Regions from separate parts of the Streptomyces sp. CA-251247 genome, predicted to be linked through region 1. Evidence: riboswitches for the same ligand, from Rfam matches in the RefSeq annotation. Region 1 holds a riboswitch; the other holds the start of a gene.
What was found. Region 1 has a riboswitch for cyclic di-AMP ahead of ACQPWZ_RS31125 (M23 family metallopeptidase). Riboswitches for the same ligand answer to the same signal wherever they lie in the genome.

Region 1 (6,935 bases):
GGGCCGCCGCACGACCGCGGTGCGCCGACTGCGATCGGCCGTCCGCTGGTACGCGCCCACCGGCACCGCCAAGGGCTGGCGGCTGTGGATCGAGAGCTGGGCGGCGTCGCTGCGCGAGCCCGCGCTCCGCGAGGTCGCCCGTGACCTCGACCAGCAGTGGAAGGCCGCTCTGACCGAGGTCATCGCGCAGGGCGCGGCCGAGGGCGAGTTCCCCTGCGACGATCCTGCGGCGGCGGCGTGGCGGCTGACCGCGTTCCTGGACGGTCTCGCCGTCCAGATGACCTCGTACTCCGGTTCGCTGTCCCGGGCGGCGATGCTGGAGTGGACCGACGAGGCGCTCGCCCGTGAACTCGGCCTGGACCGCGCGGAACTCGCCGCCGCCACCCGCTGACCGGACAAGACCCCGCCCGCTGACCGGTCAACGCCTGCACCACAGAAGTCCCAACAGCCATACTGGGCAACTGTGTCGCACCTGTCGCAGCGCCAGACGGAACATACTGCCCCCCTTTCCTCTTCCTCCCCCGATGTGCCTTCCTCCGATACACCCCCCGACGTACTCGTCATCGGTGGCACCGGTGTGGACACGGTCGTCCGTGTCGACACGCTGCCCGTACCGCTCTCCGACTCGCTCGGTGTCGGCCCCATCCTCGAATGGCCCGGCCACACAGGCGGAAACGTGGCCCTGGGCTGCCGGGCCCTGGGGCTGAACGTCACCCTCCTCGACTACATAGGCGACGACTGGCCGGGCCGCCAGGTCCGGGAACGGCTGGCCGCCGGTGATGTCGCCTTCGAGGCACTGATATCGCCCGCCGGAACCCGCCGGGCGGTCAACCTGGTCGATCCGTCCGGCCACCGCATGTCGTTCTACGACGGCCGCGACCCCGCCGATCTGCGGATGCCGCGCGATGCCTACCTCCCTCATCTGCGGCGGGCCCGCCATGTCCATCTGTCGATCGTGAACTTCGCACGCTTCCTCTTCGACGACATCGAGGAACTCGGTGTGCCCGTCTCCACCGATCTGCACGACTGGGACGGACTCGCGGACCACCAGCGGGAGTTCGCCCTGCGTGCGGATCTCGTCTTTCTCAGCGCCGCGGGTGCCGGTGAGCGCATCGCGTCCGTGATGCGAGAGATCCTGCGCGACGGCCACGCGCAGGCCGTGGTCGCGACAGCCGGGGCCGGCGGCTCCTATCTCCTCACCCGCGACGGGAGCAGTACGCCGCGACCGGTGCCCGCCGTCGCCCCGCCCGGCCGCGTGGTCGACTCCAACGGTGCCGGAGACGCCTACGTCAGCGGCTTCCTCTACGGAAGGCTGGGCGGACGCGACCTGGAGGAGTGCGCCCGGCTGGGAGCGCTCGCCGGCGCCCACGCCTGTACGGGCGAAGGCAGCACCGCACTGATCGGCCAGGAGCAGATCCGCGCGGCGCAGGTCTGAGCAGGCCGGGCCGGGGCCGGTCGGGGGCCGAACACGTCGATCGGCAGCAGTTCGGGTCCCAAGCCGGTCGGGCCGGGGCCGGTCCGACCGGCTCAGGGTCGACCTGCCCAGGATCTGACCGGCTCAGGTCTGCAGCAATGGTTCGTACGCCTGCTCCGCGAGGCCGAAGGTCCAGGCCACGCCCTCCCTCGCGGTCCTGGTCGTGGGCGGCACCCGCAGCCAGTAGGTACGGTGCGTGCCGTCCGGCTCCGGGGTGGAGTTGAGCACCTCGACCATCACCACGTCCTCGTCGTCGGTCAACGCGATCCGCCACAGCGTGCCGGACTCGTCGGTGTGGACCGGCTGGGCGCCCGACTCGGCGAGGTAGCGGTCGTAGCCGTAGTACTCGAGCATCACCCGGCGCAGTTCCGCGTTCTCCTCGGTGCGTATGCGCTGGGGTGTGAGCGAGGAGAGTTCCTGAAGGAACGCGGCGGGCACGGGCATGCCCCGCCATGCATGGAGAGCGAATCCGTCGGAGAAGGCGAGCGCGGGTCCTTCGCCTCCGGCAGGCGCTGCGCCCCCGTACCTGTCCGCTGGCCGTCTGCGACTGCCACATCGGCTATGTCCACCTGGAGTCGTTGCCGTTGTACGACGTGTTCGCCGGCGGGGTACTGGAGCGGATCCCGGCACGGCAGGCCGGCCGGTAGCGGTTCCCCGCCGCCCGCCTCACAGCGGCAGCAGGTCCGGCCGCTTCGCCTCGACGTGGTCGCCCGAGCTCTCGCCGCGCAGCCTGCGGCCGATCCACGGCACCAGGTGCTCGCGTGCCCACTGGACGTTGTCCCGGCGCACTTCATAGGGAGCGCGCGGCGGCAGGACCGGCCACTCCTGGTCCGGGTCGGCGGGTACGTCGAGTCCGAGGACCTGGGCGGCGCGCAGGGCGACCCTGGTGTGACCCTCGGGCGACAGGTGCAGGCGGTCCGAGTCCCACGCCCGCCTGTCCTGGACCGACTTGAGCGACCAGAGGTCCAGCACGGGACAGTCGTAGCGGTCGGCGATGGCCCGGACATGGGCCGTGTACGTGGCGATCTTGCCGCGCAGATGGCGCAGCACCGGCACACCGCGGGTGTCGAAGCCGGTGGTCACCATCACCGTCCCGACCGCGCCGGTGAGATCGGCGACGGCCCGCTCGAAACGTTCGGCCACGTCGTCGGGGTCGCTGCCCGGGCGGATGATGTCGTTGCCGCCGGCGCAGAACGTCACCAGGTCCGGGGCGAGTTCCACCGCCCGCGCCACCTGCTCCGCGACGATCTGGTCGAGCAGCCGGCCGCGCACGGCGAGGTTGGCGTAGCGAAAGGTGTGTTCGGGCATCCGGTCGTCGAGCAGGACCGCGAAACGGTCCGCCCAGCCGACGAACGCCCCGTCCGGTCCCGGGTCTCCGACGCCTTCGGTGAAGCTGTCACCGATCGCCGCGTACGACCCGATTGCGCCTTTTTCGTCTGTTCTCGAATCGTCTGACACAAGAACTCATCCTGTCCTTACGCGTGTGACCTACGCGACCGTAAGGAGGGGTTGACGGTGCGTGATCTTTGCCACCGGTCAAGTTTCGACAAGCGCGGAATACGCCGAATCCCCCCGTGCCGGAATGGGCGGCACGAGGGGATTCGGGCGTTTTGGGTGCGTCAGAGAGAAACGCCGTGCTGGCGCAGGTACGACACCGGGTCCATGTCCGAGCCGTAGCCCGGGCCGGTGCGGATTTCGAAGTGCAGGTGCGGGCCGCTGGAGTTGCCCGTGGAGCCGGAGAGGCCGATCTGCTGTCCACCGCTCACGTTCTGACCCGCGGAGACGGTCAGTGACGAGAGGTGGGCGTACTGGGAGTAGGTGCCGTCGGTGTGCTGGATGACGACCTCGTTGCCGTACGCACCGCTCCACCCGGCGGAGACGACACTGCCCGGGCCCACGGACTTGACCGTGGTGCCGGTGGACGCGGAGAAGTCGATACCGGTGTGGTAGCCGCTGGACCACATGGCGCCGGAGGCGCGGTACGGGGTCGTGACGGCGGCGGAGTCGAGCGGCGCGGAGTAGCCGGAGGCGCTCTCCTGCGGGGCGGACTCGGCCGAGTAGCTCGTCGAGGCCTTCGCGGCCGTGTCGCTCGCGCGGGACTCGCTGCGGGAGGCGCGGTCCTCGTTGTCCGAGGCCTTCGGCTTCGCGGGGGCCGCCTTCTGCGCCGGCTTCTCGGCCGGCCGCTCCTGAGCCTTGGCGCCGATGGTGAGCTTGAGGCCCGGGTGGATCAGCGCGGGGTCGTCGCCCACGGCGGCACGGTTGTCCGCGTACAGCTTCTGCCAGCCGCCACGGACGTCGTGCTCGGCGGCGATCTTGGACAGATAGTCACCGGCGACGACGCGGTACGACGTGGGGGCGGCCGGCTTCTGCGCGGTGGAAGCGGCCGGTGCGGCGGCCGCCTTCTGCGGAGCGACGGCCGGGGCCGCGGCGGGAGCGGCCTTGTCCGCGGCGTGGGCGCCTGCCGCACCCATCAGCGGGAGGGCGATGGCTGCGCCACCGGTACCCGCGGCGACGAAACCGCGGGAGATGGAACGGGACTTGGGACGGCGGTGCTTACCCTTTCCGGGCATGGCGCATTCCTCTCCGGCGCCGGCGAGGTGAGCTGTCGGGTTCGGGCTGGAGCTGCCCGGTCACATGGCTGCGTGACTTCACCCCAAGCCGTCCGGAGCACCGGACGGCGTACTACCTGGGTCCCCCGCTCCTGCCACACGTGGGTGGGTGGGTATTCCGGTCGGCGGCAGGATTAGGCGGTCCGTCCGGATTTCCGTGACCGTAAGCGAGCATTACGGACGGGAACAAGCCACCTCTTTTTCCGATCACGGGCCACATGTATATCGGACGGGAAATTCCGGTCACACTCCGTGGACGAAGGAGCCTCAACTTCCTTCTGGCGTCGCATTTCTGGCCGGTGGATCAGCCACGGTCCGTCACGAATGAGATCCTGCTCACGGGCCTTTTCCCATCTCCATTCCAGACGGGGCAGGCTGTGGCGAACAGTTCAATTCGGACAGAAAACCCATATGCAAAGAATGATGAGCGGTATCAGCCAATTCGTCGCAACCTGATCACCGTGGCGTCCATGTCACCCTTCAGCCCGGTCTCCAGCCCGTGGTGCAGCAGTACCGATCCCCGGTGCACCTGCGCCGTGTCCGGGCATGCGTAGGCGGCGGCCGGGTCGAGGCCGCGCAGCCTCAGCCGCGGCGGCTGCTCGCCGTAGTGCTGCGCCTGGAGCCAGGCGAGGACGACGGTCTCGTCCCCGCGTATGTACTGCACGGCGCTGAGCCCGCCCTCCGGTGCCCGCAGCCGGTACAGGTCTCCGTGCTGCACGACCGGCCGGATCTTCTTGTAGAGCTCCACCCAGTCGCGCGCCTCGGCCAGCTCCTCCGCGGTCCACTCGGTCAGGTCGCCGCCCACCCCGAGCACACCCGCCATCGCGCTCACGAAGCGGAAGCGCAGGCTGCTGAATCGCCCGTTGAGCTGGACATTGGGGCTGTCGGTGACCCAGGCGGCCATCACCCGAGCGGGGTGGATCTGGGTGAAGCCGTCCTGGATCGCGAGCCGGTCCAGCGGATCGGTGTTGTCCGAGGTCCACACCTGGTCGGTGCGGGAGAGGATCCCCAGATCGATCCGGCCGCCGCCGCCGGAGCAGGACTCGAACGCGACACCGGGGTGTGCGGCACGCAGCCGCTCCAGGAGCGCGTAGAGGGCGTCGACGTGTTCCACCCACAGCCGCTGCGGATAGTCCTCACCGGGCCAGCCGGCGTCCGTGAAGCAGCGGTTGAAGTCCCACTTCACATAGTCGATCGGTGCGCTGCCGAGCAGCGTGTGCAACTGCTCCCACAGGTAGTCCTGCACGTCCTGGCGGGCGAGGTTCAGGACGAGCTGGTTGCGGAGCTCGGTCCTGGTCCGTCCGGGGTGGTGCTGCACCCAGTCGGGGTGCGCCCGGTAGAGATCGCTGTCGGCGTTGACCATCTCCGGCTCGACCCAGATGCCGAACTGCATGCCGAGCTCGTGCACTTCGTCCGCGAGCGGCCGCAGGCCGTTCGGGAAGCGGTCCGGGTTGGGGGTCCAGTCGCCGAGGCCGGCGCGGTCGCTCGTCCGCTGCCCGAACCAGGCGTCGTCGACCACGAACAACTCGACGCCCATGTCCGCCGCCCGCCGGGCGAGCGCGCGCTGCTGGTCCTCGGAGATGTCGAAGTTGGTGGCCTCCCAGGAGTTGTAGAGGACGGGCCGGTCGGCGGCGGCGTCCGGGATCACCCGCGCGCGCTGCCACGTGTGCCAGGCACGGCTGGCGCCGCCGAACCCCTCGGCGCTCCACAGGCCGGCGAAGACGGGTGAGGTGTAGCTCTCCCCCGGAGCGAGCTTCAGCAGTCCGGAGTCGTCGTAACCGGCCCCGCCGGTGATCTGCACCAGGCCGTCGGGCAGCTGCTGGACGCTGATGCGCCACGACCCGGACCACGCGAGCGCGCAGCCGTAGACCTCGCCGTGTTCCTCGGTCGCCCCGTCCGCGTCGAGCGCGACCCAGGGGAGGTGCTGATGGCCGGTGTGGCCGCGGCGGCTGCTGAGCACCTTCTCGCCGTAGGTGAGCGGGGACCGTACGAGCAGGGACTCGGCGGCCCACCGGCCGTGCAGCTGACTCAGCCGCCAGGCGTCGCGCTGCGGCAGCGTCCAGGCCGCCGCGTCGGCCCGCAGCAGCTCCAGATCGGGCCCGTCCCCTTCATGGGCGACCGTCACCCAGCGCTCGACCACATCGGCGTCGTCGCGCATGCGGTGGTGGAGGGTGAGCCCGAGCCCGTGCACGGCGTCCGTGAAACGCAGCCGCAGCTCGTCGCCGTCCGCCGAGGCGTCGGCGAAGGCCCACTCGGTGCCGCGCACCTGGGGCGTGCGGACGGAGAGAGAGGGACGGACGAACCGGGGGCCGCCCTCGACGGGGTACTCCTCGTGCCCGTCGAGAGGGGACTCGAACGGCCAGTAAAGCGGCAGCCCCCGGTCCGCGACCGCCTCGGCGTCCGCACCGGATATGCGTGGCCCCCAGTGGAGATGGAGCAGCTCGTCGCTGTCCGTGAGGTGCAGTGCATAGCTGCTCGTCGGTCCGGAGAGAACCCACGTACGACCCTTGCCAACGCTCTCGATCATCCCGACCCCTCAGATACTCACAGGTCCGCACAGGCCCGCACATCATCCGACGCGGACCACCGCTCGTGCAACGCCTCTGCGGGGTCGGGGCCAAGATGATTGCCCGACGAACCCATGTCGTATCGTCGAAACACGCCGTCGTCGGCGACCGGCGCCGACCGCAGTGACTTCAGGAGCTCACGTGACGCAGCAGCTGCCGCAGGTCCCGTCGACCGAGCCCGAACTGGCCGGTGTGCGCAACTTCCGGGACGTGGGTGGTCTGCCGACCGTGGACGGCAGGCAGGTGCGGTACGGAAAGCTCTTCCGCAGCGGCCATCTCGCCAAC
Region 2 (6,935 bases), 840 kb from region 1:
GCTGGACCGGCTCAGCACCGTCGCCGGCCGCGCCGACGAACTGGCCCGTTACGCCGTGCTGTTCGGCGACCCGCAGCTCGCGCTGACGGCCGTCAACCGCGTGCTGGACATCACCGCCGAGGAGGTGCAGGCGGTCGCCCAGGCCCGGCTGCGCCCCGACAACAGGGCGGTGCTGGTGTACGAACCGGTCTCCGCCGACCAGGACGACCAGGACGACCAGAGCAACTCGGAAGAAGGGGCGGACCAGTGAGCGACGCCGCCGTGCCGTTGACCGCCATGACGTTCCACCCGCAGCCGCAGGCGGGTACCGCCAAGCCGTGGGCCTTCCCCGCGCCTGATCGCGGCACCCTGGACAACGGTCTGACCGTGCTGCGCTGCCACCGCCCCGGCCAGCAGGTCGTGGCCGTCGAGATCTCTCTCGACGCCCCGCTCGACGCCGAGCCGGAGGGCCTCGACGGCGTCGCCACGATCATGGCGCGCGCCCTGTCCGAGGGCACCGACAAACACTCCGCCGAGGAGTTCGCCGCCGAGCTGGAGCGCTGCGGGGCCACCCTCGACGCGCACGCCGACCACGCCGGAGTCCGGGTCTCGCTGGAGGTGCCGGTGTCCCGGCTGCTCAAGGCGCTCGGGCTGCTCGCCGAGGCGCTGCGCGCGCCCGCCTTCGACGACAGCGAGGTCGAGCGGCTGGTGCGCAACCGGCTGGACGAGATCCCGCACGAGATGGCCAACCCGGCCCGCCGCGCCGCCAAGGAGCTGTCCAAGCAGCTCTTCCCGGCCTCGCTGCGGATGTCGCGCCCGCGTCAGGGCTCCGAGGAGACGGTGGCCCGGATCGACGCCGCGGGCGTCCGGGCGTTCTACGACGCCCACGTCCGGCCCGCGACCGCGACCGCGGTGATCGTCGGCGATCTCACCGGGGTCGACCTCGACGCCGTGCTCGCCGAGACCCTCGGCGACTGGACGGGCGACACCGCGGAGTCCCGGCCCGTCCCGGCGATCACCGCCGACGACACGGGCCGCGTGATCATCGTGGACCGGCCCGGAGCCGTACAGACGCAGCTGCTCATCGGCCGCGTCGGCCCGGACCGCCACGACCGCGTCTGGCCCGCCCAGGTGCTCGGTGCGTACTGCCTCGGCGGCACGCTCACCTCGCGTCTCGACCGCGTGCTGCGCGAGGAGAAGGGCTACACCTACGGCGTACGGGCCTTCGGCCAGGTCCTGCGTTCGGCGCCCGACGGCACGGGTGCCTCGATGCTCGCCATCAGCGGGTCGGTGGACACGCCCAACACCGGCCCGGCGCTGGACGATCTGTGGAAGGTGCTGCGCACGCTGGCGGCCGAGGGCCTCACCGACGCCGAGCGCGATGTGGCCGTACAGAACCTGGTGGGTGTCGCCCCGCTGAAGTACGAGACGGCCGCGTCCGTCGCGAGCACGCTCGTCGACCAGGTGGAGCAGCATCTGCCCGACGACTACCAGGCGCAGCTGTATGTGCGGCTGGCCGAGACGGGCACGGTGGAGGCGACGGCCGCGGCCGTCAGCGCTTTCCCCCAGGACCGTCTCGTCACGGTGCTCGTGGGTGACGCGTCCGCGATCGAGGAGCCGGTCAAGGCGCTCGGTATCGGCGAAGTGACGGTTGTCACCGGCTGATTGAGGCCGTCGGCCCGCCCCTGCCTCTCGGCGGAGCTGCCTCTGCCTCCCGGTGGAGCAGTCTCCGCGGTCCGGTGGAGCGGTGGGCGCGGCCAGGGAACCCCGGCATCACCCGATGCCGGGGTTCCGCTGTTTGCCCGATTTGCTGCGGGGCTTCCCCTCTGCCCTGTGGCATGCGCTACAAACAGGGCTGTCTGTTTGGTGATTGAAAGTAGCCACGCTTAGCGTCGGTCCGGCTGTTCGCCAGTACCGCCGCATCCGCGGCACGGACAGCCATCGCCGAGTCCCCGTCAGGCGCGAGCCTGGGGAGCCGGGGACCCACACGAAGTCCCTGGGGTGAATCGGATGCCTTCGCGGCTGTGCTGCGGCGGAGGCGCCCGTAGGAGACCTTCCTGCTCCGAACCCGTCAGCTAACCCGGTAGGCGAGAAGGAAGGAAAGGACCAGCCACTTCATGGCGTTCGCCCGTCCCACCGGGAAGCACCGTGCCCCGAGCCGTATGGCGCGCAAAAGCGCGAGCATCGCCGGCGTCGCGGCCCTGGCCACCACCGGCGTCATCGGAACCCTCGCCTCTCCGTCGCTGGCCGCCGAGACCGGAGCCGCCGCTCCCGAGTCCGGCACCGTCACTCTCGAGAGCACCGGCCTGAGCACGGCCGTCGCCGCCGACTCGCTCGCCACCGAGATAGCCGACCAGGCCGCGGCCCAGGAGCAGGAGGCCGAAGAGGCCGTCGCCCGCGCCAAGGCCGCCGCCGAGGCCAAGCGCAAGGCCGAGGCCCGCGCCAAGGAGGCCCGCGAGGCCCGGGAGCGTGCCGCCCGCGAGGCCGAGCGCAAGCGCCTGAACGCCTTCGTGTCACCCGTCTCCGGCTCGTACGTCTCCACCGGCTACCAGGCCGGGGGAGCCGTCTGGTCCTCCGGCAGCCACACCGGCATCGACTTCCACGCCGCCACCGGCACCCCGGTGCACGCGGTCGGCGCGGGCACCGTCGTCGAGGCCGGCTGGGGCGGCGCCTACGGCAACAACGTGGTGATCAAGATGAAGGACGGCTCGTACACCCAGTACGGCCACCTCTCGTCGCTGAACGTGTCGGTCGGCGAGACCGTCACCCCGGGCCGGCAGATCGGCCTCGCCGGCTCGACCGGCAACACCACCGGACCGCACCTGCACTTCGAGGCCCGCAGCGGCGCCGAGTACGGATCGGACATCGACCCGGTCGCGTACCTGCGCTCGCACGGCGTCACCATCTGAGCCGCGTGACCGCCTGATCGCTCGACCGTCTGAACGGCTCGACCGTCTGAAAACGGCTTGGGCGGCCGAGAGGCGCCGCGCGCCCGACGTCCGCGTACCGCACCCAAGGCCCCGGCCCACCGCCGGGGCCTTCCGTGTGCGCCGATGTATGTGTGCCGGTGTGGGTATGCCGGTGTGGGTATGCCGCGCGGTGTACGCCGGTAACTGGCCAAAAGATATCCATGAATGCCCGCCGGGCATCGGAAAATGTGGACCGCTGCAATAGAGTCACCGAACGGTCGTCAATCGGCTGCGTTTCGCGCGGATTAAAGCGGAGGTTCGGTCATGCGCATTCCCGCGCACTCGGTATGCACGGCGATCCGCGACGACATCGTCTCCGGTGTGTTCCGGCGCGGCAGCAGACTCACCGAGGAGCAGCTGGCCCGCCGTTACGGTGTCTCCCGCGTCCCGGTGCGCGAGGCCCTGCGGACCCTGGAGTCGGAGGGCTTCGTCACCACCCGGCGTCACGCGGGCGCGTGTGTGGCGGAGCCGACCGAGCGGGAGGCGGCCGACCTGCTGGAGGTGCGGATGCTGCTGGAGCCGCTGGGCGCTGCCCGGGCGGCCCAGCGGCGCACCGAGGCCCATCTCAAGGTGCTGCGCGGCCTGGTGAGGCTGGGCCAGGAGCGCGCCCGCCGTGGTCAGGGTGAGGATCTGCGCTCGCTCGGCGGCTGGTTCCACGAGACGCTCGCCCAGGCTTCCGGCAGCCCGGGCCTGATCGCTCTGCTCACCCAGCTGCGGCACAAGATCGCCTGGATGTACGTCGTGGAGCAGCCGGCCGCGCCCGTCGAGTCGTGGGCCGAGCACGGCGCGATCGTGGATGCCGTCGCGCGGGGCGACGCCGAACGGGCCCGGGCGCTGACCGCCCTGCACACCGAGCGGGCGGCTGCCGCGCACCGGCTGCGGATCACGGAACACGTGAGGACTTCGCAACATCCCGTAAACACCGCGAGCGTCCGCAATTAACAGTCGCGCCGTATACAAAGAGGGAGTTGTTTGCAGGGCTTCTTTCCGGCTGCCCGAATTCCTTTCACAGGATCGGAATGGCAGGGCAATGTCGTCCATATGGCCAGGACGCCCGGGAAATCGCCGAGAGTCGGGCGGCGAAATGCAAGAGCCGCGGCCTCCCGTATTCGGGATGCCGCGGCTCCTTGCCGCAGGACCGTCGGGTGGTCAGACGGTCTCGGGAAGCTCGTCGAGGCCCTCGGCCACCAGCTTGGCGAGCCGGTCCAGGGCGGCGTCGGCGCCGTCCGCTTCGGAGGCCAGCACGATCTCCTCGCCACCCTGGGCGCCCAGGCCGAGCACGGCGAGCATCGACGCGGCGTTGACCGGGTTGCCGTCGGCCTTGGCGATCGTCACGGGGACGCCGGAAGCCGTGGCGGCACGGACGAAGATGGAAGCGGGGCGGGCGTGAAGGCCCTCGGCCCAGCCGACGTTGACGCGGCGCTCAGCCATGGTGTTGCCCTTCAAGTCTTAGCGGTTGTCTAGACCAGTCTCTCATGTGCGGTCGCGGGTCGGCACCGGCCCCGGGTCCGACCGCGGACGTCTGCGGGCCATCCTCAGACTGCCGCGCCCCAACACCCTCCGCGACCGGTGATCGCGCCGTACGCTTTCTGCCATGCAGACCCAGCCGGACCACGCCTACCCCGCTCACTGGGAAGCAGACGTGGTGCTGCGCGACGGAGGCACCGCGCGCATCAGGCCGATCACCGCCGAGGACGCGGATCGCCTGGTCAGCTTCTACGAACAGGTCTCGGACGAGTCGAAGTACTACCGCTTCTTCGCGCCCTACCCCCGGCTGTCCGCCAAGGACGTCCACCGGTTCACCCATCACGACTACGTGGACCGGGTGGGTCTCGCGGTCACGGTCGGCGGCGAGTTCATCGCGACCGTCCGCTTCGACCGGATCGATCCCACGGGACGCCCGGCGAGCGCGCCGGCGGACGAGGCCGAGGTCGCGTTCCTGGTCCAGGACGCGCACCAGGGACGGGGCGTGGCATCCGCCCTGCTCGAACACATCGCGGCGGTGGCCCGGGAGCGCGGCATCCGCCGCTTCGCGGCCGAGGTGCTGCCCGCGAACGGCAAGATGATCAAGGTGTTCCGGGACGCCGGCTACACCCAGAAGCGCAGCTTTGAGGAAGGCTCCGTCCATCTCACCCTCGACCTCGAACCGACGGCGGAGTCCCTCGCGGTGCAGCGCGGCCGCGAGCAGCGTGCGGAGGCGCGCTCGGTGCAGCGGCTGCTCGCGCCGCGCTCGGTCGCGGTCATCGGCACCGGCCGGGCGCCCGGCGGGGTGGGCCGTACGGTGCTGCGCAATCTGCTGGGGGCGGGCTACACCGGCCGTACGTATGCGGTGAACCGGGCCTTCGCCGAGTCGCAGACCGAGCTGGAGGGCGTGCCGGCGTTCCGCTCGGTCGGCGAGATCGTGGCCCGGACGGCGGAGCCGGTCGACCTGGCGATCGTCGCCGTGCCCGCCGAACGGGTGCCGGAGGCCGTCGCCGACTGCGGTGAGCACGGCGTACAGGGCCTGGTCGTGCTGTCCGCCGGATACGCGGAGTCGGGGGCGCAGGGCCGGCTGCTCCAGCGGGAACTGGTGCGCCAGGCACGGTCGTACGGCATGCGGATCATCGGCCCGAACGCCTTCGGCATCATCAACACCTCGCAGGCCGTCCGGCTGAACGCCTCGCTGGCGCCCGAGACCCCGGCCGCCGGACGCATCGGTCTGTTCACCCAGTCCGGGGCGATCGGCATCGCGCTCCTCGCGGGACTGCACCGCAGGGGCGCCGGACTCTCCTCCTTCATCTCGTCCGGCAACCGCGCGGACGTGTCCGGCAACGACTTCCTCCAGTACTGGTACGAGGACCAGGACACCGATGTCGTCCTGCTCTACCTGGAGACGATCGGCAATCCGCGCAAGTTCTCCCGCCTCGCCCGGCGCACGGCGGCGGTCAAGCCGGTCGTGGTCGTCAAGGGCGCCCGGCACAGCGGCAGCGAGCCGCCCGGTCATGCGGTGCCGGCGACCCGCGTCCCGGACGCGACGGTCGGGGCGCTGCTCCGCCAGGCGGGTGTGATCCGCGTCGACACCGTCACGGAACTCGTCGACGCCGGCATCCTCCTCGCCGACCAGCCCCTGCCCGCGGGCCCGCGGGTCGCCATCCTCGGCAATTCCGAGTCCCTCGGTCTGCTCACCTACGACGCCTGCCTCGCGGCCGGGCTGCGCCCGCTGCCCCCGCTGGACCTCACGACGGCGGCGACGCCGTCGGACTTCCGCTCGGCGCTGGCCCGGGCCCTGGCGGACGAGGGCTGCGACTCGGTGGTGGTGACGGCCATTCCGTGGGTGGGGGAGGACGGCGACCCGCAGGCGGGCGACGGTGAGGTCCTGGCGGCGGCGCTCCGCGACGCGGCCGCCACCGCCCCGGCGAAGCCGGTCATGGTGGTGCACGTCGAACTCGGCGGTCTCGCGGACGCCCTCTCGGCGGCGACCAGCACACGGACCGTCCCCGGACAGCCGCCTGCGGCCGCGCCGCCGGCCGAGGGCACCCCGGACACGCGCGGCCCCGCGGACGCGAGCGAGGCCGGCGGTGCCGCGCAGGACGCACCCGGTGCCCGGCCGACGGGCAGCCGCATCCCCGCCTATCCCGCGGCCGAGCGTGCCGTCCGCGCCCTGTCCGAGGCCGTCGGGTACGCCCAGTGGCGACGCCAGGCAGCCGAGCCCGGGCGCGTTCCCGAGTACGACGACATCGACGAGAGCGGTGCCGGTGCCCGGATCGAGGCGCTGCTCCAGGCCCCCGGGGACGCCCGGGGCATCACCCTCGCCCCGGCCGACGCCCACGATCTGCTCGCGCGGTACGGGATCCATGTGCGGCCGACCCTGCCCGCTCCCGGACCGGACGACGCCGTACGGGCCGCCGGCCGGCTCGGCTACCCCGTCGCGCTCAAGACCACCGCCCCCCATCTGCGGCACCGTGCCGACCTCGGCGGCGTGCGGCTGGACCTGGCCAACGAGGAGCA

Region 2: another riboswitch for cyclic di-AMP. It lies ahead of ACQPWZ_RS27295 (M23 family metallopeptidase); the one in region 1 lies ahead of ACQPWZ_RS31125 (M23 family metallopeptidase).

What each region holds. Positions count from the first base shown of each region.
Region 1 is NZ_CP191861.1:6,989,154-6,996,088, reverse strand. It holds gene ACQPWZ_RS31150 (TetR/AcrR family transcriptional regulator) at 1-391, shown strand, start outside; gene ACQPWZ_RS31145 (carbohydrate kinase family protein) at 527-1,435, shown strand; partial or broken gene ACQPWZ_RS31140 (DUF6745 domain-containing protein) at 1,559-1,975, opposite strand; partial or broken gene ACQPWZ_RS31135 (STM4011 family radical SAM protein) at 1,978-2,121, shown strand; gene ACQPWZ_RS31130 (SGNH/GDSL hydrolase family protein) at 2,141-2,932, opposite strand; gene ACQPWZ_RS31125 (M23 family metallopeptidase) at 3,094-4,044, opposite strand; cyclic di-AMP (ydaO/yuaA leader) riboswitch at 4,047-4,201, opposite strand; gene ACQPWZ_RS31120 (alpha-galactosidase) at 4,517-6,610, opposite strand; gene ACQPWZ_RS31115 (tyrosine-protein phosphatase) at 6,792-6,935, shown strand, end outside.
Region 2 is NZ_CP191861.1:6,145,704-6,152,638, forward strand. It holds gene ACQPWZ_RS27285 (M16 family metallopeptidase) at 1-250, shown strand, start outside; gene ACQPWZ_RS27290 (M16 family metallopeptidase) at 277-1,644, shown strand; cyclic di-AMP (ydaO/yuaA leader) riboswitch at 1,912-2,083, shown strand; gene ACQPWZ_RS27295 (M23 family metallopeptidase) at 2,097-2,888, shown strand; gene ACQPWZ_RS27300 (GntR family transcriptional regulator) at 3,213-3,890, shown strand; gene ACQPWZ_RS27305 (HPr family phosphocarrier protein) at 4,098-4,379, opposite strand; gene ACQPWZ_RS27310 (GNAT family N-acetyltransferase) at 4,543-6,935, shown strand, end outside.